3 regions of the Sphingomonas sp. BK069 genome follow, and region 1 is predicted to be linked to each of the others. Evidence: predicted binding sites of a transcription regulator. Region 1 holds the regulator's gene; each other region holds the start of a gene.

Region 1 (7,159 bases):
GCCTGGCCCCCTGCGCGTCGTCGGCGAGAGCGCGGCGGGCGCTCCGCACACGGGCGCGCTGTCGCCCGGCGAGGCGGTGCGGATCTTCACCGGCGCCATGATGCCCGCGGGCAGTGACACCGTCCTCGTCCAGGAAGAGGCGCGGCGCAAGGGCGACAAGGTCGAGCTCGACGGCGAGGGGCCGGCGCATCAGGGGCGCAACGTGCGCGCGCGCGGGCTCGACTTCGCGGCGGGAGACGTGCTGGTCGCGCGCGGCGAGCGCTTCACCCCCGCGCGGCTCGCGGTGGCGGCCACCGGCGGGGTCGGCCGGGTCACGGTCGCGCGACCGGTGCGCGTCGCGCTCGCCGCGACCGGCGACGAGCTGGTCGAACCTGGTACGCCGGGCGAGGCGCTGCCCGAGTCCAACCGGCTGCTGCTGCGCGCGCTGCTGGCCGACAGCGGCGCGGAGATCGTCGATCTCGGCATCCTGCCCGACCGGCTCGACACGCTCACCCAGTCCTTCGCCGCGGTCCACGCCGACATGCTCGTCACCACCGGCGGCGCGTCGGTCGGGGACCATGACTTGGTACGGCCGGCGCTTGAGGCGGCAGGGGTGACGCTCGACTTCTGGCGGATCGCGCTGCGCCCCGGCAAGCCCATGCTGGCGGGGCGGCGCGATGGGCTGGCAGTGGTCGGGCTGCCCGGGAACCCGGTCTCAGCCTTCGTCACCGCGCTGCTGTTCGTGCGGCCTTTGGTGGCGCACCTCGCCGGCGCGGCCGATCCCTTCCCCACTGCGACCAGCGCGATCCTCGGTGAGGACCTGCCCGCCAACGGCGAGCGCAGCGACTATCTGCGCGCCGAACTGCGCGAGGGACGTGCCTATGCCTCGACTATCCAGGACAGCTCGATGCTGCGCACGCTGGCGCGCTCGACCTGCCTGATCGTGCGTCCGCCGCACGCTCCAGCGACGCGCGCGGGCGACTCGGCGGAAATCCTCGTCATCGCTTGACGAGGCCTGTCGTGTTCCATAAAGGTTCCGCATCCGTTCGCGAATGGGGAGTGTGGACATGCTGACGCGCAAACAGCACGAGCTGATCTGCTTCATCGAGGATCGGCTCGCCGAGAGCGGCGTGTCGCCCTCGTTCGAGGAGATGAAGGACGCGCTCGAGCTGAAGAGCAAGTCGGGTGTCCATCGGCTGATCAGCGCGCTCGAGGAGCGCGGGTATCTCCGCCGCCTGCCCAATCGCGCGCGCGCGCTGGAAGTGCTCAAGGCGCCCGAGCGCGGCGAACCCAAACGCGCCGCAGCCCCGGCCAAGCGGGCGCCGGTCGAGCTCGTGGTGCCCGCCAACGATGTCGTCGAGATCCCGCTCCACGGCCGCATCGCCGCGGGCGTGCCGATCGAGGCGTTCGAGGGCGCGACCACCCTGCCCGTTCCTGCCGCCCTGCTCGGCAGTGGCGAGCATTTCGCCTTGGAGGTGGCGGGGGACTCGATGGTCGACGCCGCCATCCTCGACGGTGACTATGCGTTGATCCGCCGCCAGGAAGTGGCGCGCGACGGTGAGATCGTGGTGGCGCTGATCGACGAGAGCGAGGCGACGCTCAAATATTTCCGTCGCGAGGGTGCGATGATCCGGCTCGATCCGGCGAATCGCTCCTACGACCCGCAGCGCTACGCGCCGACCCAGGTGCGGGTGCAGGGCAAGCTGGCGGGGATCCTGCGTCGCTACGACTGAGCGGCGGGGGTGTCGGGGTGGCAGGCGGTCGGTTCTTGCGCACGCTCCAATCAGTCGCCGCCTAGTCGACGTGCCGTGCTCCTGCGCACGCAGGAGCCCAGGGTCGCAGGCGGCAGTGCTCGTGGCTCTGGGCTCCTGCGTGCGCAGGAGCACGGGCGGATCGCTCGTCCGCCATCGCCCAGGGGTGTTCGTCCCCTTCCTTCCGCACCGCCACGACACGCGTATCTTTGAAGGTGATCGCTACCCCGCCACTATGGGCCAGGGCATCACGGTCGAGCGTCAGCCAGCGCGCGCGACAGCGGCGCGGCAGGCGGCGCTCACTCACCACGACGTCTGCCGTGGCGCAAAGCGCCGTCAGCCGCTGCATCGGCACGGTGTAGCCACTGCGCGTCGCCAGCACGCGCCACCAGCGCCCGTCGACGCGACGCTGCCACCAGCACAGGTCGCGATTGCAGCGCGCTTCGGGGGACTCGCTGAGCAAGCCCGGCACGCCGTCGATCCCGGCGTTCTGCGCGAGCACGTCGCGCACGTATCCGCCGGCACGGTCGCGCAGCAGCATCAAGCCGCCGTCCGCCTGGCGCACCGCCAGGTGGCGCCCGTCGCCTGTGATGAGCAGGTCCGGAGCGGGGGTCGCCAACGTCCACGCCGCCCCGATCGCCAGCGGTGCCAGCCCCAGATAGCGCGCCCGCGTGCGCCACAATGCCAGCCAGATACCACCCGCCACCATCGTCGCGAAAGCACCCAGGGGCATGGCCGGGATCGCGCGCACCGCGCCGGGGAGCGCGGCGACGCTGTGCGCGATCCACAGCAACAGTGCGATCGCCCGTCCCGCCACCCACCACGCCGGCGCGCCCCAGCCGAGCGTGTCGAGCAGCAGTGCCACCGCGACCGCCGGCATGATCGCGAAGGTGGTCAGCGGAATGGCGACGATGTTGGCGATCGCGCCATAGGCACCGGCCTGGTGGAAAGAGAAGACGGCGATCGGCATCAGCGCGAGCTCGACCACCGCCCCGGTAACGAGCAGCGACACGGCCTCGCGCGTCCATCGATGCGGCCATGGCTCGTCGCGTGCCAGCAGCGCGGCGCGGACCCGCGGGTGCTCGTGCAAGGCGACGATCGAGGCGACCGCCGCGAACGAGAGCTGGAAGCTTGGCCCCACCACGGCCTCGGGCCAGGCGACCAGCACTACCAGCGCGCCCATCGCCACCAGTCGCAGCGTCAGCGCCTCGCGCCCGAGCGCCAGCGCGGCGAGCACCATCAGCGCGGCGACGCAGCTGCGGATCGTCGGCACCTGCGATCCCGTCAGCCAAGTATAGCCGATCGCCGCCCCCGCCCCTGCTCCGGCCGCGATGAGCGGAAGCAGCCCCGTCAACGCCAGTCGCCGCGACAGCGCGAGCAGCCGCAGCACCGCCGCCATCACGATTCCTACGGTCGCGGTAATGTGCAGCCCGCTGACCGAGAGCAGGTGCGCCAGCCCGGCACGCCGCATCGCCAGCGAGTCGCTGTCGTCGATCGCGCCCATGTCGCCTGTCACCAGCGCCGCCGCGATACCGCCGGCGCTACCCGCGAGCGCCGCGGTGATATGCGCGGTGATCCGGTCGCGCACGCCCGGCGTGCCCACCCCCCGTACAGTGACCGGCTCGAAGCCGCGCCCGCTCGCCCCGACGCGGTCGAACCAGGCCGCGCGGGCGGCATCATAGGCGCCAGGAACCGTGGGGGCCGCAGGCGGCATCAGCCGCGCGCGCAACGTCATGGCGGCACTCGCCGCGAGATTGGTCGGTATCGCGCGCTCGGGCAGGCTCACGCGCACGTGGAGCGGCGCGCGGCGTGGTGGCCGCTCCCACCGCAAGGCACCCAGCGTCACCCGCACCAGCCCGCGCGCGGGCAGCGGCTCGATCTTCTCCACCTCGCCCACCAGCCGCACCACCGCGGACCGGTCGAGCGTCGGCGCGGCGACTCGCGTCGCGCGCGTCCACGCGAGCCCCGTTCCCGCCGCGACCGCGAGGCCGAGCATCGCCGCAAACGGCGCCGCGCGACCGCCGCGCCAGCTCACCGCCGCGGCGGCGGCGAGCCCGAGCGCGATCAGGATGAGCGCGACCCATTCGTGCCGCTCCGGCAGCACGAACCACGCCGCCGCGCCCGTGCCCAGCGCCACCGGCAGCCACAGAAAAAGTTGGTCGCGCTCCGCTTCCAGCCAACGTTCCAAAGCGTTGCCGGCGCGGGAGGCGATTTGATGCGGGAGAGAGGCTTTGCTAGGGGCGAGCGCGGCCGATCGAGCCATCCGACCATCCAGCCTGGGAGCACGCGCGCTTGAGCGCAACCGAGATCAATGAGCGCGCCGTCGTCACGCGCTTTGCCCCGTCACCCACCGGGTTCCTTCACCTGGGCGGCGCGCGCACCGCGCTGTTCAACCTTCTCTTCGCGCGCCACCACGGCGGGAGCTTTCGGCTGCGGATCGAGGACACCGATCGCGCGCGCTCGACCCAGCCGGCGATTGACGCCATCCTGAACGGCATGCGCTGGCTCGGGCTCGATTGGGACGGCGAGGAAGTCTACCAGTTCGCTCGCGCCGACCGCCACGCCGGGGTCGCCCACCGGATGATCGAGGCAGGGCACGCCTATCGCTGCTATCTCACCAGCGCGGAGCTCGACGCGATGCGTGCCGAGGCCCAGGCGGCGAAGCAGCCGCTGCGGATCCGCTCGCCGTGGCGCGACCGCACCGACTGGCCCGCCGACCAGTCCTATGTCGTCCGCCTGCGCGCGCCGACCGAGGGCGCGACGACGATCCACGACCGCGTTCAAGGCGAGGTCACCGTCCAGAACGTTGAGCTCGACGACCTCGTCCTGCTGCGCTCTGACGGCACGCCGACCTATATGCTCGCGGTCGTGGTCGATGACCACGACATGGGGGTGACCCACGTCATCCGCGGCGACGATCATCTCAACAACGCCTTTCGCCAGCTGCCGATCTATCGCGCGATGGACGCGATCGAGGGAGGATGGCCCGACCCGGTCTACGCGCACATCCCGCTGATCCACGGCAGCGATGGCGCCAAGCTCTCCAAGCGCCACGGCGCGGTCGGCATCGAGGCCTATCGCGACGAGATGGGCATCCTCCCCGAAGCGCTCGACAACTACCTGCTGCGGCTCGGCTGGGGACACGGCGACGAGGAGATTATCGCGCGCGAGGACGCGATCCGATGGTTCGACCTCGACGCCGTGGGCAAGTCGCCGAGTCGGTTCGATCTCAAGAAGCTCGAGCATCTCAACGGTCATTATATCCGCGCCAGCGACGACTCGCGGCTCGCCGACCTGGTCGCGGAGAAGCTCGGCTTCGATCACGACGACACGCGCCGCGCCTCGCTCGCCGCGGCGATCCCGGCGCTGAAGCCGCGCGCCGCCAACCTCAACGAGCTCGCCGAGGGTACCGCGTTTCTCTTCGCAACGCGTCCGCTCGCGGTCGACTCCGACGCGGCGCCGCTGCTGGCGGGCGACGCCCCCGCGCTGCTGGCGCGGCTGCACGGCGCGCTTGACGCAGTGCACAACTGGGATACGGAGACCACCGAAGCCGCGGTGCGGCAGGTGGCCGAGGCGGCCGGGGTCAAGCTGGGGCAGGTCGCCCAGCCGCTCCGCGCCGCGCTCACCGGGCGCAGGACCTCGCCCGGCATCTTCGACGTACTCGTCCTTCTAGGGCGCGACGAGAGCCTCGCTCGGATCGCGGACCACAAAGCCTGACAGGAGATCATCCATGACCGAAGCAGCCCAGTTCGCCCTGTCGGGCAAGGAGCTCGAATATCCGGTGCTGTCGGGCTCGGTCGGCCCCGACGTGGTCGACATCCGCAAGCTCTACGCGCAGACCGGCGCGTTCACCTATGACCCGGGCTTCACCTCGACCGCCTCGTGCCAGTCGAAGCTGACCTATATCGACGGCGACGAGGGCGTGCTGCTTCACCGCGGTTACCCGATCGGCGAGCTGGCCGAGCAGTCGACCTTCATGGAAGTCTGCTACCTGCTGCTCAACGGCGAGCTGCCCGACCAGGGCGAGCTCGACCATTTCAGCCACACGATCACGCGCCACACCATGGTGCACGAGCAGCTGGCGCAATTCTTTCGCGGCTTCCGTCGCGACGCGCATCCCATGGCAATCATGTGCGGCGTGGTCGGTGCGCTGAGCGCCTTCTACCACGACTCCACCGACATCCACGATCCGCAGCAGCGCATGATCGCGTCGCACCGGCTGATCGCCAAGATGCCGACGATCGCGGCGATGGCGTACAAGTACAGCGTCGGCCAGCCCTTCCTCTATCCCGACAACTCGCTGAGCTACACGGGCAACTTCCTGCGGATGACGTTCGGTGTGCCGGCCGAGCCCTATGAGGTGAACCCCGCGGTCGAGCGCGCCATGGACCGGATCTTCATCCTCCACGCCGATCACGAGCAGAATGCCTCGACATCGACGGTGCGGCTCGCCGGCTCGTCGGGCGCCAATCCGTTCGCCTGTATCGCCGCGGGCATCGCCTGCCTGTGGGGCCCGGCGCATGGCGGCGCCAACGAGGCGGCGCTCAACATGCTGCACGAGATCGGCACGCCCGAGCGCATCCCCGAGTTCATCGCGCGCGCCAAGGACAAGAACGATCCGTTCCGCCTGATGGGCTTCGGCCATCGCGTCTACAAGAACTACGACCCGCGCGCGACGGTCATGCAGAAGACGGTGCGCGAGGTGTTCAAGGCGCTCAACGTGCAGGATCCGCTGTTCGAGACCGCGCTGCGGCTCGAGGAGCTGGCGCTCAGCGACGACTATTTCGTCGAGAAGAAGCTGTTCCCCAACGTCGACTTCTACTCGGGCGTGATCCTCTCGGCGATCGGCTTCCCGACCAGCATGTTCACCGTGCTGTTCGCGCTCGCGCGCACTGTCGGCTGGGTGGCGCAGTGGAACGAGATGATCACCGATCCCGACCAGAAGATCGGTCGCCCGCGTCAGCTCTACACCGGGCCGACGCAGCGCAGCTACGTGCCGCTGGCGCAGCGCTGAGCCGATGCGCCTTCGGCCGATCCTGATCGTGCTCGGCGCCGCGATGGCGCTGATGGGCTTGCTCTGGATCGGCCAGGGGCTCGGCTATATCCACTGGCCGCGATCGAGCTTCATGCTCGATCAGCGGGTCTGGGCCGATTATGGCAGCGCGCTCGCGGTCGGCGGGCTGCTGCTGATCCTGCTGGGGCGGCGGCTGCGCTAGCCTCTCCGCGTCATCGAGGATCGCCCACTCGGGTCGCCGTACCCAGGACGCGAACTCGAGCTGCGGTTAGGGTTGTCATCGTGGTCGCTCGTTCGGGAGCACGGCGGGGACGATGATGCGCCTGATCGGAACGCTCGATTCGCCCTATGCCCGCCGCGTCGCGGCGTCGCTGGCGATGATGGACTTGCCCGTCGCGCTCGAGCCCCTGTCGGT
Region 2 (7,159 bases), 360 kb from region 1:
CGGCATTTCCCGACCTGCGGGGGCTGCCAGCTCCAGCATCTCGACGATCCGAGCTGGGCGGGCTTCATCACCGAGCGGGTCGAGTCGGCACTCGCGGCGCAGGGGCTCGTCGCGCCGCTCCGCGCGCCGCTGCTGTCGCCGCCGCGGACGCGGCGCCGCGCGACGCTCCACTTCGAGCCCTCGGGGCGGCTCGGCTTCAGCGCGGAGAAGAGCCACCAGCTCGTCGACCTGCACGAATGCCACGTGCTCGCGCCCGAGCTGTTCGCGCTGGTCAAGCCACTCAAGCGCCTGCTCGCCTCGTTCAGGGCGAAGCGGCGCCTCGACGTGCATCTCGCGCTCGCTGACCTGGGGCCGGACGTGCTCGTCACCGGCGTTACGCCGGAGGGATTGCAGCATCACGACTCGATCACCGCCTTCGCCCAGGCGCACGGTGTCGCGCGCGTGGCGTTCGACGACGGGCTCGGCGCGGAGACGCGCTGGGAGCCGGAGCCCGCGACGGTGACGCTCGGCGGCGTCGCGGTGCCGCTGCCACCCGGCGCCTTCCTCCAGGCGACGCGCGAGGGCGAGGCGGCGCTGGTCGCGTCGGCGCGCGAAGCGGTGGGTGCGCCGCGGATCGTGGCGGACCTCTTCGCGGGGCTCGGTACCTTCGCGCTGGCGCTGCCCGCGCGCGTCTACGCCGCGGAGGGCGGGCGCGACGCGCTGCTGGCGCTCAAGGCGGCGGCGGGGCGTGCCGGGCGGCCGGTCTTCACCGAACACCGCGACCTGTACCGCCGCCCGCTCACCGCGACCGAACTCGACCGGTTCGATGCGGTGGTGCTCGACCCACCGCGCGCCGGCGCGCGCGAGCAGGCCGCGCAGTTGGCCGCGAGCAAGGTGCCGGTGGTGGCATATATTTCGTGTAATCCGAGTAGCTTCGCGCGGGATGCTAAGGAGATGGTCGAGGCGGGCTATCGGCTCGACTGGGTGCAGCCGGTCGGGCAGTTCCGCTGGTCGACCCATGTCGAGCTCGCGGCGCGGCTGTCGCGCGCGACGTGAGCGACGGCGCAACCGTCAAGGCGTTCCTCTCGTCATCCCCGCGGAGGCGGGGATCCAGACGCGCGGCCGTAGCGACTTATGTCGCTGACGTCGGCACTTCGGATCCCTGCTGTCGCAGGGATGACGGTGGGAGTGTCGGGATCGGCGCGGGCAGATCGCGTACGACGCCGGCGAGCCGGGTTCGCGGGCTCAACACCTCACCCCGGGTAGCGCGCGCTCACAAAGTATAACCCGTCCGGCGGCGCATTGAGGCCGAGCCGCGCGCGGTCCGCCGCGCGCAGCGCGCCCTCCAGATCGTCGGCGCTCCACCGTCCGAGCCCCACCAAAGCGAGGCAGCCCACTATGGAGCGCACCTGATGGTGGAGGAACGAGCGCGCCGCCACGTCCACCGCTAGCCGATCACCGTCGCGAATCACCGCGATCGAGTCGAGCGACTTTACCGGGCTCGCCGACTGGCAGTGCGCCGAGCGGAACGTGGTGAAATCGTGCTGCCCGACCAGCCGCTGCGCCGCCGCGTGCATCGCCGCGGCGTCGAGCGGCTGCGTCACCTGCCACGCGAGGCCGCGTTCCAGCGTCAGCGGCGCGCGCCGGTTGACGATCCTATAGGTGTACGCGCGCCCTAGGCAGGAGAAGCGCGCGTGCCAGTCGTCCGCCACCGCCTCGCACGCGATGATCGCCACCGGCGCGGGCCGCAGCCGCGCGTTGAGCGCCTCGCCGAGGCGAAAGGCGGTCAGCGGCTTCGCGACGTCGAGGTGCGCGCGCATCGCGGTGGCGTGAACCCCGGCGTCGGTGCGACCGGCGGCGTGGACCACGACCGTCTCGCCCGTGACCGCGTGTGCGGCTTCCTCGATCGCCTGCTGCACGCTCGGCCCATGCGCCTGGCGCTGCCAGCCCATGAACGGGCGCCCGTCGAACTCGACGGTGAGCGCGTACCGCGTCACAGCCTCGTGCCCGGCGGCAGCGCGAAGCCGCGCAGCAGCTCGCCCGCGTCCATCTCGCCGCGTCCGGCGCGCTGCAAGCGCAGCAGCCGGATCGCGCCGCTGCCGCACGCCACCAGCAGCGCGTCGTCGAGCACCTCGCCGGGCGCGCCGTTGCCGTCCTCGCCGCGCGCGGCACGCACCTTGATCCGCTCGCCCGCGTGCTCGACGAAGGCACCCGGCGCGGGATCGAAGGCGAGCACCTGGCGTGCAACCTGCGCGGCGGGGGCGGTGAAGTCGAGACGCGCCTCCTCCTTGCTGATCTTGGCGGCGTAGGTGACGCCCTCCTCGGGCTGCGGCCGTGGCGGATAGGCGGCGGGGTCGGCGAGCACCTGCACCATCAGCCGCGCGCCCAAAGCGGCGAGCTCGGCGGTGAGCTCGCCCGCGCTCTTGCCCGCGCAGGGCGTGCGCCCCTCGAGCCGCACCGGCCCGGTGTCGAGCCCGGCCTCCATCTGCATGATTCCCACGCCGGTCTCGGCGTCGCCGGCGAGGATCGCGCGCTGCACTGGCGCGGCGCCGCGCCAGCGCGGCAGCAGCGAACCGTGGACGTTGAGGCAGCCCAGCCGCGGCGCGTCGAGCACCGCGCGCGGCAGGATGAGGCCGTAGGCGGCGACCACCGCGACATCGGCACTCAGCGCCGCGAACTCGGCCTGTGCGCCCGCGTCGCGCAGCGTCACCGGCGTGCGCACCGCCAGCCCGAGCGCCTCGGCGCGGCGCTGCACCGGTGAGGCGACCAGCTCGCGCCCGCGCCGCCCGCCGGGGCGCGGCGGCTGGCTGTACACTGCGACGACCTCGTGTCCGGCGGCCACCAAAGCCTCGAGCGTCGGCACCGCGAACTCGGGTGTTCCCATGAAGATGATCCGCATGGCGCCAGCTCTCGACACGCTGGCGCGGCGCGACGCAACCCCCTACTTGTTCCGCATGGCATCCCCCGAGATCGAGGCGCTGACCAACGCGCTGGCGCGGCTCCCCGGTTTCGGCCCGCGCTCGGCGCGCCGCGCGGTGCTCCACCTCGTCAAGAAGCGCGAGGGCGCGCTGGCGCCGCTGCGCTCGGCGCTGGTGGCGGTGGAGGAGCGGCTGTCGACCTGCTCGACCTGCGGCAACGTCGACACCACCGACCCGTGCGCGATCTGCGCCGACCCGCGCCGCGACGACCGCTCGCTCTGCGTCGTCGAGGACGTCGCTGACCTGTGGGCGCTGGAGCGGTCGCGGCTGTTCCCGGGGCGGTTTCACGTGCTCGGCGGGCGGCTGTCAGCGCTGGAGGGCGTGCGGCCGGAGGATTTGTCGATCGAGCCGCTGCTCGCGCGAGTCGCCGCTGGCGGGGTCGACGAGGTGGTGCTGGCGATGAACGCGACGCTGGAGGGGCAGACCACCGCACATTATCTCGCCGAGCGGCTGGAGCGTTTCCCGGTGCGGCTGACCCAGCTGGCGCACGGCCTGCCGGTCGGGGGCGAGCTCGACTATCTCGACGAGGGCACGCTGGCGCAGGCGCTGCGCGCGCGGCGTCCCGTGGCGTGAGCGCGCTCGCTTGACGCTTCTCCGGCGCGCCCCTAGCTCGCGCGCATGGCCATTCTTCCGATCGTAGAGGTACCCGACGCGCGGCTGCGCGAGACCTGCGCTCCCGTCGCCGAGGTGAACGACGAGGTGCGCGGCATCGTCGCCGACATGTTCGACACGATGTATGACGCGCGCGGGATCGGGCTCGCCGCGATCCAGGTCGGTATCCTGCGACGGATCGTCGTGATCGACCTGCAGGAGCGCGAGCTGGAGGAGGGCGAACCGCCCGAGGCGGCGCGCGCGCCCCAGGCGTTCATCAACCCCGAGATCAGCTGGGTGAGCGAGGAGCAGTCGAGCTACAACGAGGGCTGCCTGTCGATCCCCGAGCAGTATGCCGAGGTGACCCGCCCCGAGCGCTGTCGCGTGACCTGGCTCGACACCGCGGGCGAGCGCCACGAGGCCGAGTTCGAGGGGCTGATGTCGACCTGCATGCAGCACGAGATCGACCATCTCAACGGCGTGCTCTTTATCGACCATATCTCGCGGCTGAAGCGGGGCATGTTGCTGAAGAAGTTGGACAAGCTCCGTCGCGGCGGGTGAGGGGAGAGTAGCCGGAACGCCGCCCCACGGTGCGGCGCATCCATCCGGCGTCTGGACGCGCGAACGGGTGGATCCTGAAACGAGTTCAGGATGATGCCTCTGGTGGGTGAGGGTGAGTGCTGGCGTCACCCGTGATCCCGCGCACGCGGGAAACCAGGCCCGTAGCGTCGCGCTCGCCGCTCTGAACTTTCGCGTTCGCACGGGCACGACCTTGGGCGATGTCCCTGCTCTCGCACCCATCGCTTGCGATCGCGCTCCCGTTCGATCTATGTTCCAGCGATGACCGATCTTCTTCCCGTCGCGCTGATCGCGCTCGCGCTGGGTGCGCTCGCCGGCTGGCTGCTGACCCGCGCCGCGGCCGAGCGGATGCGTGCCGAGCGCGACGCGCAGGCCGAGCTGTTCCGCCGCGCCATCGCCGATCTCGCCGGCGCGGAGGAGCGCGCGCGCGCCGCCGAGCCGCTCCGCGCCGAGCTCGCCCAGGCGCGCGACGAGCGCGAGGCGGCGCGGCTCGAGGTGGCGCGGCTCACCGCCGAGGGGCGCGCCGCCGAGCAGCGCATCGCCGACCTCAAGCTTGCCGCGGACGAGCTCAGCGCGCGCTTCCGCGACGCCGCGCAGACCGTGCTCACCGACGCGCAGAAAGCGTTCCTGGAGCGCGCCGAGGCGCGGTTGCGCCAGTCCGAGGAGCAGGCCGGGCAGGGCCTCAAGGCGTTGCTCCAGCCGGTCAATGATCGACTCCAGCGCTACGAGGAGGGCGTCGCCAAGATCGAGGCGGAGCGGCGCGACGCGTTCGGCCAGCTGCACGGCCAGATCGAGGCGATGCGCGCCGGGCAGGAGCGGGTCTCCGGCGAGGCGGCCAAGTTGGTCAACGCGCTGCGCAACGCGCCCAAGGCGCGCGGGCGATGGGGCGAGCAGCAGCTGCGCAACGTGCTCGAGTCGTGCGGGCTCGCCGAGCATACCGACTTCCAGATGGAGGTCAGCGTCGCGGGCGAGGACGGCGGCCGGCTGCGCCCCGACGCGATCGTCCGGGTCCCCGGCGGCAAGTCGCTGATCGTGGATGCCAAGGTCTCGCTCAACGCCTATCAGGACGCGTTCGGCGCGGTGGACGAGGCGGAGCGCCAGCTCGGCCTCGCCGCGCACGCCCAGTCGATGCGCACGCACGTCAGCGCGCTCGGCGCCAAGGCCTATTGGACCCAGTTCGCCGACGCGCCCGAATATGTCGTGATGTTCGTGCCCGGCGAGCATTTCCTCTCCGCCGCGCTGGAGCATGATCCGACGCTGTGGGATTTTGCGTTCGACCGCCGCGTGCTGCTGGCGACGCCGACCAACCTGATCGCGATCGCGCGCACCGTCTCGGCGGTGTGGCGGCAGGAGAAACTGGCCCGCGAGGCGCAGGAGATCGGCGCGCTCGGCAAAGAGCTGTACGCACGGCTGGCGACGATGGGGACGCACGTGGCCCGGCTCGGCAAGAATCTCGACACCGCGATGGGCGCCTATAATAGCTTCGTGGGAAGCCTGGAGAGCCAGGTGCTGACCAGCGCGCGGCGCTTCGAGGCGCTCAACATCGACACCGGCAACAAGACGATCGATCCGCTGCCGGTCGGCGAGCAGGCGGCTCGGCCGCTGACCAAGCTGGCGGCGGCGGAGCCGGTCGCGCTGGAGGATGCCGCGGAGTGAAGTGACGGGTCGGCCGTCAGGATGACGGGAGTATCGCCATGAGTTCGATGGTCTTCGCAGCGATGGCGCTCGTCGCCACCACCCCCGGGTCGCCGGCGCGGGAGCCGGTGCCGATCGTGCGGATCGCCGAGCTCGAGATCGATCCGGCGCAACTCGACGCGTACAAGCGGCTTCTCGCCGAGGAACAGGAGGCGTCGGTGCGTCTCGAAGCCGGCGTGCTGATGCTCCACTCCGTGGCGCTGGTGGAGCGGCCGACGTCGGTGCGCCTCCTCGAAGTCTATGCCAGCCGCGCCGCTTACGAGGCGCATATCCGTTCGCCGCACTTCCTCAGATACAAGAGCGCGACCGAGCGGATGGTGCGATCATTGCGGCTGGTCGAGACCGATCCGATCCTGCTCTGCGCCAAGTCGAAGGGGGCTAGGGGCGGCCCCGTCACCTGCCTGTGAGCAACGCGCGCGTGGGCGCGGCCCACGCTTGACCTCCCCCGCCGCCGGGATGATCACATATCGCAATTCGCACAGCTTCCGCTCGCCCGGTGCCGCCCCGTCGTCCCGCACTCCATCGCGCCGCGTACGCATAAGCGGTTGGCCTCGCGGTAAGATGTATATGGATCAGGTCCGGGAAGACGGCGGGACGTGAAGCGCCGGCGCGCGTCATACCTTTTTATGCCGCATTCCTGCCCCGCCGCGGTGGATAGCACCAGGAAAGCGCTGGCGCTTCGCCCAACACGCTAATGAAGCGTTCTCTCGGCACCGCTGCGCCCTGCTTCGGCACCCACGGTTCGCGCAGCTGTTCTGTCCTACGTGAGGTTTCAGGCATTATCACGACGGCGTGACCGCACAGCCGCAACCGCGCCGCTCCTGTCTGCCACGCGCGATCCGCGCGCGCGTCGCGGCACCGATCGCTACCCGCACCCGTGACTCAACATTGGCGACATTCGCCCCTGTCGCGAACCTCGCCCACGACTCAACATTCGCAACATTCGCGCGCCGGCGCACGCCGCATCAGTCACCTGCGATGCTGCGCCAGCACCTCATAGGCCATCACCGCGGTCGCCACCGCGGCGTTGAGACTGTCGGCCTTGCCCAGCATCGGCAGCTTCACCAGCAGGTCGCACTCGCGCTCATAGGCCTCGGGCAGGCCCTGCGCCTCGTTGCCGGTGAGCAGGAAGGTCGGCGCGGCATAGCGCGCGTCACGATATCCCTGTTCGGTCTGAAGGCTCAGCCCGACCAATTGACCCGCGCCGCCGCGCAGCCACGCCAGGAACTCCGCCCAGGGCGCGCGCGCGATCGGGACCGTGAACAGCGCCCCCATGCTGGCGCGCACCGCCTCGGTCGAGAACGGATCGACGCATTCGTCAACCAGGATCAGCCCGC
Region 3 (7,159 bases), 260 kb from region 1:
ACAGGCCCTAGGATCAATTCTCCGTCAGCCGCCGAACAGGTGGCGCGACAGCGGCTCCCACGGGCCGCCGCGGTACCAGTAAGCCGCCAGCCCGGCGATCGTCACCGGTCGCGCGACGAACACCGCCTTGAGCCGCTCGAGCAGTGCGCGCGCCTCGCCCGGCTCGACCTTGTTCTGCACCGTCACGTGCGCGCGCCAGCCGGCCTGGTCCTGCGGCGTCAGCGAGCCGCGGAACGATTCCGCGAGGCGCGCCCGAATCGCTTCCAGTTCGGGACTCTCGACACGATAGGCGACACCGCGCCCGAGCGAGATCACGCCCGCAAGCCGCGCGCGCGGCGGCACCACGCCGCGGGTCTCCGCCACCAAGCGCTGGCGCAGCTCGGCCGCACCGCTCGGCGGCAGGTGGTGGAACATCGTCAGGTGCGCCGCCAGCTGGTTGCGCTCGGCCGGGAAATAGGCGCGGCGCTGCGCGTCGAGGAAAGCCTGGTCCGCCGCACCGAACAGAGCGGTGACGATGATCGGCGCCTGGGTCGGGGCGGCCGGCTCGCTCAAATCTCGATCTGACTGCCCAGCTCGACGACCCGGTTGGTCGGCAGGCGGAAGAATTCCATCGCGCTCTCGGCATTGCGCAGCATCCAGCTGAACAATTTCTCGCGCCAGATCGCCATCCCCGGCCGGTCCGAGGCAAGCAGCGTCTGGCGGCTGAGGAAGAAGCTGGTGTCCATCATCCGGAACTCGGCGCCGCAGCCGTCATAGGAGCGCAGGTGCGCGGGCACGTCGGGCTCTTCCATGAAGCCGTAGCGCAAGACCACCCGATGGAAGCCCTGACCCAGGTCCTCGTGGAGGAAACGGTCCTCCTCGGGAAAATACGGCATGTCGGTGACGCGCACCGTCAGCAGGATCACGCGCTCGTGCAGCACGCGATTGTGCTTGAGATTGTGCAGCAGCGCGTGCGGCACGCCCTCGGGCGTCGACGTCATGAACACCGCGGTGCCGGGCACGCGCGTGGCGGAGGTGGCGGCGGAGTCGATGAAAATCTTGATCGGCATCGCCGCCTCGCGCATCCGCTCGAGCATCAGCTTGCGCCCCTCCGACCAGGTGGTGAGCAGCACGAAGACGATCACCGCCACCAGCAGCGGGAACCAGCCGCCGTCTGGCACCTTGGTCAGGTTCGAGGCGAAATACAGCCCGTCGATCGACAGGAAGGTTATCTCGAACAGCGCGGTCGCCCAGATCGGCCAGTGCCACACGCGGCGGATCAGCACCCCGACCATGCAGGTCGAGATGAACATCGTCCCCGTCACCGCGATGCCATAGGCCGCGGCGAGGTTGGACGATTCGCCGAAGCCGAACACCAGCAGCAGCACCATGATCATCAGCGCCCAGTTCACGGCGGGGATGTAGATCTGGCCCGCCTCCGACGCGCTGGTGTGGGTGATGCGGATCCGCGGCATCAGCCCGAGCTGCACCGCCTGCTGCACCACCGAATAGGCACCGGTGATCACCGCCTGGCTCGCGATCACCGTCGCCATCGTGGCGAGGATCACCAGCCACAGACGCCAGCTCTCCGGCGCCATCAAGAAGAAGGGGTTCTCCGCCGCGGCGGGGTTCTCCAGCAGCAGCGCGCCCTGGCCGAGATAGTTGATCATCAGCGCGGGCAGCACGAAGCCGAGCCAGGCGTAGGAGATCGGCTTGCGCCCGAAATGCCCCATGTCGGCGTACAGCGCCTCCGCGCCGGTCACCGCCAGCACCACCGAACCGAGCGCGAGGAAGGCGAGCGTGCCGTCATTGGCGGCGAAGCGCACCGCGTACATCGGGTTGAGCGCGTAGAGGATATCGGGTCGCGCGACGATGTGGATCCCACCCATGACGGCGAGAACCACGAAATAAACCAGCATGATCGGCCCGAACAGCCGCCCCACCTTCTCCGTCCCGATCGACTGGAGATAGAAGAGCGCGATCAGGATCGTCACCGCGATCGGCAGCACGAACGAGTCGAAGCCCTGCTCCACCGTCGCCAGGCCCTCGACCGCGGACAACACCGAGATCGCGGGCGTGATCATACAATCACCGAAGAACAGCGCGGTGGCGAGCACGCCCAGGATGACGAGGCTCGGCCCCCAACGCTTGCCCGCGCCCGAGCGGCGCTGGATCAGTGCGAGCAGCGCAAGGCTGCCCCCCTCGCCGTTGTTGTCGGCGCGCAGGATGATCAGCACATATTTGAGCGTGACGATCAGCATCAGCGACCAGAAAACCAGGCTGATCACGCCGAAGATATGAAGCGGGTCGACCGCGAGCGGATGGTGTCCGACGAACACCTCCTTCATCGCGTACAAAGGGCTGGTGCCGATGTCGCCGTATACCACGCCGATCGCGCCGAGCGCGAGCCGCGCGAGCCCGTCGCCGCTGCCGTGATGATGCCCCGCCTGGGCCTGCGCCCGGACCGCCGGATCGTCGGTGTTCACGCTCATGCGTTGCCGACCGTTCTCGAGGCGTCGCCCGCGTGTCTACCCATGGTGCTGGCGCGCCTAGCACGCGCGCAGGGTACCGGCAACGCGGAACAGATATCGAACGGCGGGGTTGTGGACACGCTACAGGAGATGGTGATGAGCGACGACAACCCCAAGACCCACCCTTTCTCGAATGCGGAGAAGAACCCCGACGACTGGACCACCGGGGACGAGCCGATGACCGGCGCGCAGGCGAGCTATCTCAAGACGCTGAGCGAGGAAGCGGGCGAGTCGTTCGACGAGACGCTGAGCAAGGCCGATGCGTCGAAGAAGATCGACTCGCTGCAGGAGCAGACCGGGCGCGGCAAGGCCGACTGATCCGATCGCGCGGGCGTCACCCTCCGCGCGAGGGATCGACGCCCGCGGCGATGAACTGATCGAGCACCAGCACGCGCCGCACCAACTCGCGGCGGTAGTCGGTGCCGGGCGCGGAGAGCGCCACGGCGTGCAGCCAGAGCGCGCGCGCCTGGGCGAGCTGGCCCGCCTTCAGATAGGCCATGCCGAGATAGTATGGCGGCGCCGGATGCTCGGGCGCGAGTCGCGCCGCCTGGCGGAAGGCGAGCAGCGCCGGGGGCGAGAGCCGATCGCCCGCCTCTGCCGCCAGCGTGACCCCCGCCCAGGTCCACAGGATGAAGCTCTTCGGCAGCTTCGACAGGCCCCCCAACACGACTCGAGCAGCGGCGCGGCTGTTGCCGCTGCGCGTCATCGCGTCGGCGGCGACGAGATAGGCGGTGTCGGCAGTGTAGCGCCCGAGCAGGCTGTCGCGCAGCGCGATCTCGTCGGGGTCGATCGGCGCGATCTCGGTGCGCGGCGTCGCCGGCCGGACGCCGAGCAGCGGCGAGCCCTGCCAGGCATAGCCGGCGCCGCCGAGGCAGAGCGCGGCGGCGAGCAGGGTCCACAGGGCACGATCGGCGCGCAGCAACGCCAACGCGCCGAAGGCGCCGGCGCCGAGCAGCAGCAACGCGACGAAGCCCATCACTGTGTCTCCAGCGTGCGGGTCTCGTGCATCTTGCCCGCCATCTGCGGCGGCATGTACTTCTCGTCGTGCTTGGCGAGCAGGTTGGTCGCGCTGAACGAACCGTCGGGATTGAAATGCCCCTCCGCGACCACGCCCGAGCCCTCGCGGAACAGGTCGGGCGCGATGCCGCTGAAGCGCACCGGCGTCGTCGCCTGCCCATCGGTGACGGTGAAGGCGATCGACACGCCGTCGCCCGCGCGGCGGATCGAGCCGCGTTCGACCATGCCGCCCAGCCGCACCGCGCGGTCCGGCGCGGGCAGCGCGCCGCGCACGTCGCTGGGCGCGTAGAAGAAGGCGGCCTGCCCGCGCAGTCCCGACAAGGCCAGCAGCGCGGCCGCGGCGAGCGCGACGATGCCGAGCAGCACCAGCGTCATCCGCTGCGACTTGGGCGTCATTTCTCGTGCTTCCGCATCGCGCGATAGCTCAGCCAACCCACCAGCGCGCCGGCGCCGAGGACCAGAACATAGGCCGCGGTGACGAAGGGCCAGGGGTTCACGCCAGCGCCCTCCGCCGCAGCCGCGCCTCGGCTTTCGCGGCGGCGAGGATGGCGCGCATCCGCATCAGCACGATCGCGCCGAACAGGCAGGAGAAGCCGACCAGCATGATCGGCAGCGGCCAGAGCAAGGACCGGTCGATCGTCGATGAGGTCAGGCCGATGCTCGGCCCCTGGTGCAGCGTGTTCCACCACACCACCGAGTAGCGGATGATCGGCAACAGCACGGTGCCGGCGATGCCGTAGATCGCGGGGACGCGCCCGTCGCCACCGCGCTCCCGGTCGGCGTTGGAGAGCGCGATGAAGCCGAGATAGACGAAGAACAGCAGCAGCATCGAGGTCAGCCGCCCGTCCCACTGCCACCACGTCCCCCAGGTCGGCCGCCCCCAGATCGCGCCGGTGACGAGGCACAGGGCGGCGAAGGTTGCGCCGGGTACCGCGGCGGCGCGCGCGGCAACCTCGGCGAGCGGGTGGCGCCACACCAGGAAGGCGGTGCTCGCGATCGCGATCGCGCTCCAGCCGCCCATGCCGAGCCACGCCGTGGGCACGTGGACGTAGAGGATCCGCACCGTCTCGCCCTGCAGATAGTCGGGCGGGGTCTGGGTCAGCCCGGCCCAGCTGCCGAACGCCACCAGCACAACCCCCAGCCACCACAGCCAGGGCGTGAGTGGGCGCGCGATCCGCAGGAATCGGGCGGGATTGGCGAGGGCGTGGAGCGTCGGCAAGAGGCGGTGCGTCTCGATCGGTCAGGCGGAAGGAAGGGCTAGGCGTTGCAGGAGCTTAGCGACTCTTGCCCGGGGACGCGAGCGGCTCAGTCGCGCGATGACGGCGGTGCCGCGGGCGGCACGGTGCTGGGCGCTGTGACCTGCGCGGTGGTGACGGGCGGGCCCTTGGCGATCACCGCGGCGAGTTCGGTCGCCTGAGTGCACTGACCCTGGCACAAGGTGCGCACTCGGGCGAGGTTCTGCTTGGCGCGCTCGACCGCCCCCTTGGCCACCATCGCCTCGCCCTGCCCGGTCAGCGCGGCGATGTCGTTGGGCTCGAGCAGCAGCGCCTCGCGGTAGAGGCGGATCGCCTTGCCCGGCAGCTGGCGCGCCTCCGCCACCTGCGCGAGCGCGATGAAGGCCTGGCGGTTGCGCGGATCGACCGTGACCGCGCTCTCGAACAGATCGGTCGCACCGTCGATATTGCCCGCGGCGCGTGCCGCCTTACCCTGTTGAAGCAGCGCCATGCTGCGCGCGTCGATCTGGTCGTCCGGGCGCTGGCCGTGCAGCGAGGTCGAGATCGATACCAGCGCCAGCGCCGCCGCAGCGGCGACCGAGGTGAAACGCATGAACGGCTCCAGCTTCGACACGATCGCCAGCGCCTAGCATGGCGCCCGCAGCCGCGCGACGAAAAAACCGTCGGTGCCGTCGTGCGCGGGAGTGAGCCGGACGCCCTGCCCGCGCGCGCGCCCGCACGGCAGCGCGAGCGGCTCGGCCTGCCATCCGGGATGGTCGGCGAGGAAACGCTCGACTTGATCCGCTCCCTCGGCGTCGAGCAGCGAGCAGGTGACGAACACCAGCGCGCCGCCGGGGCGCACCGCGGGCGCCCCGAGTGCGAGCACGTGGCGCTGCATCGCGGCGTAGCGCTCGAGCCGATCGGGGGTGAGCCGCCAGCGCGCCTCGGGATTGCGCCGCCACGTGCCGCTGCCCGAGCAGGGCGCGTCGACAAACACGACGTCCGCGCTGATGTCGGCGAGCGCGTCGGCCTCGCGGCCACCGTCGAGCAGGCGAGTCTCGATGATCGTCGCCCCTGCCTTGCCCGCGCGCGGCGCGAGCCGGGCGAGGCGCGCGCGATCGACGTCGCTGGCGATGATCCGCCCCCGGTTCGCCATCGCGGCGGCAAGCGCGAGGCTCTTGCCCCCCGCCCCGGCGCAGAGGTCCAGCACCGTCATACCCGGCGCGGCGCCGGCGGCGAGCGTCACCGCCTGGCTGCCGGCGTCCTGCGCCTCGACCAGCCCGGCATAGGGTGCGAGGTCGGTGCCGGCGGGTAGCCGGAGCGCATCAGGGAGGCCGGGGATCGACGCCGCACCGTCGATCGCGGGCGCCTCCCCGCGCAGCCGATTAACGCGGACGTCGAGCGGCGCGCGTTCGACTAACGCAGCCTGCTCTTCGTCGCCGAGCCCCGATGCGGCGAACCGCTCGGCTAGCCAGTGCGGCAGCACGCCCGGCATCGCCGCGGGCTCGTCGCCGATCGGCGCGGGGCCGTGGGGCGAGCCGTCGAAGGTGGCGGCGAGCGCCGGCTCCTGACGTGCGAGCGCGACCAGCGCCGCGCGCCCGTTCGCCGGGCGCTCGCCGAGCGCGCGGACCGCGGCATAGACCAGCTCACGCACCGCGCGCCGGTCTTTCGACCCCGCATAGCGGCGGGTCGCCAAATAGCGCGCGATCAGCGTGTCAGCCGCCGCGCCGCCCTGCTCCGCGGCGGCGACGATCGAGTCGAGCAGCTCGATCGCCGCCTGGGTGCGCGCCGCCGGAGTCACTCAGCGGGTCGGATAATTGGGCGCCTCGCGCGTGATCGTCACGTCGTGGACATGGCTCTCCTTGAGCCCAGCGCCGGTGATCTGGACGAAGCGCGCGCGCTCCTGCAGGTCGCGGATCGTCGCCGAGCCGGTATAGCCCATCGCCGCCTTGATGCCGCCGACCAGCTGGTGGATCACGTCGCGCGCCGGCCCCTTATAGGGCACCTGCCCCTCGATCCCCTCGGGGACGAGCTTGAGCTGGTCGCGCACCTCTCCCTGGAAATAGCGGTCGGCGGAGCCGCGCCCCATCGCGCCGACGCTTCCCATCCCGCGATAGGATTTGTACGCACGCCCCTGATACAGAAAGGTTTCTCCCGGCGCTTCCTCAGTCCCGGCGAGCAACGAGCCGACCATGCAGGTCGACGCGCCCGCCGCCAGCGCCTTGGCGAGATCGCCCGAGGTGCGCAGGCCGCCGTCGGCGATCACGGGCACGCCCGCGGCGGCGCCGGCCTCGGCACAGTCCATCACCGCGGTGAGCTGCGGCACGCCCACGCCCGCCACGACACGCGTGGTGCAGATCGAGCCCGGTCCGATGCCGACCTTGATGCCGTCCGCGCCGGCGTCGATCAGCGCGCGCG

What was found. Region 1 encodes LexA, which represses DNA repair genes until DNA is damaged. Its sites were predicted from a motif close to GTTCCNCNCTTGTTCT; they were not measured.
Region 2: a site for LexA is predicted at 4,369-4,384, ahead of FHY02_RS01720 (DNA recombination protein RmuC). Genes of this name have one in related genera too.
Region 3: a site for LexA is predicted at 2,558-2,573, ahead of FHY02_RS02230 (DUF3072 domain-containing protein). Genes of this name have one in related genera too.

The regions. Positions count from the first base shown of each region.
Region 1 is NZ_JACHZH010000001.1:704,529-711,687, forward strand. Features, by position in the region: gene glp (gephyrin-like molybdotransferase Glp) at 1-988, shown strand, start outside; gene lexA (transcriptional repressor LexA) at 1,047-1,712, shown strand; gene FHY02_RS03580 (ComEC/Rec2 family competence protein) at 1,774-3,918, opposite strand; gene gltX (glutamate--tRNA ligase) at 4,023-5,447, shown strand; gene FHY02_RS03590 (citrate synthase) at 5,461-6,744, shown strand; gene FHY02_RS03595 (hypothetical protein) at 6,749-6,946, shown strand; gene FHY02_RS03600 (glutathione S-transferase family protein) at 7,059-7,159, shown strand, end outside.
Region 2 is NZ_JACHZH010000001.1:345,528-352,686, forward strand. Features, by position in the region: gene FHY02_RS01695 (class I SAM-dependent RNA methyltransferase) at 1-1,035, shown strand, start outside; gene truA (tRNA pseudouridine(38-40) synthase TruA) at 1,233-1,976, opposite strand; gene fmt (methionyl-tRNA formyltransferase) at 1,973-2,878, opposite strand; gene recR (recombination mediator RecR) at 2,934-3,530, shown strand; gene def (peptide deformylase) at 3,576-4,109, shown strand; gene FHY02_RS01720 (DNA recombination protein RmuC) at 4,389-5,783, shown strand; gene FHY02_RS01725 (putative quinol monooxygenase) at 5,822-6,229, shown strand; gene FHY02_RS01730 (RNA methyltransferase) at 6,792-7,159, opposite strand, start outside.
Region 3 is NZ_JACHZH010000001.1:445,077-452,235, reverse strand. Features, by position in the region: gene FHY02_RS02240 (2'-5' RNA ligase family protein) at 25-552, opposite strand; gene FHY02_RS02235 (potassium transporter Kup) at 549-2,471, opposite strand; gene FHY02_RS02230 (DUF3072 domain-containing protein) at 2,607-2,828, shown strand; gene FHY02_RS02225 (hypothetical protein) at 2,845-3,486, opposite strand; gene ccmE (cytochrome c maturation protein CcmE) at 3,486-3,923, opposite strand; gene ccmC (heme ABC transporter permease CcmC) at 4,021-4,746, opposite strand; gene FHY02_RS02210 (M48 family metallopeptidase) at 4,833-5,354, opposite strand; gene FHY02_RS02205 (RsmB/NOP family class I SAM-dependent RNA methyltransferase) at 5,388-6,542, opposite strand; gene guaB (IMP dehydrogenase) at 6,543-7,159, opposite strand, start outside.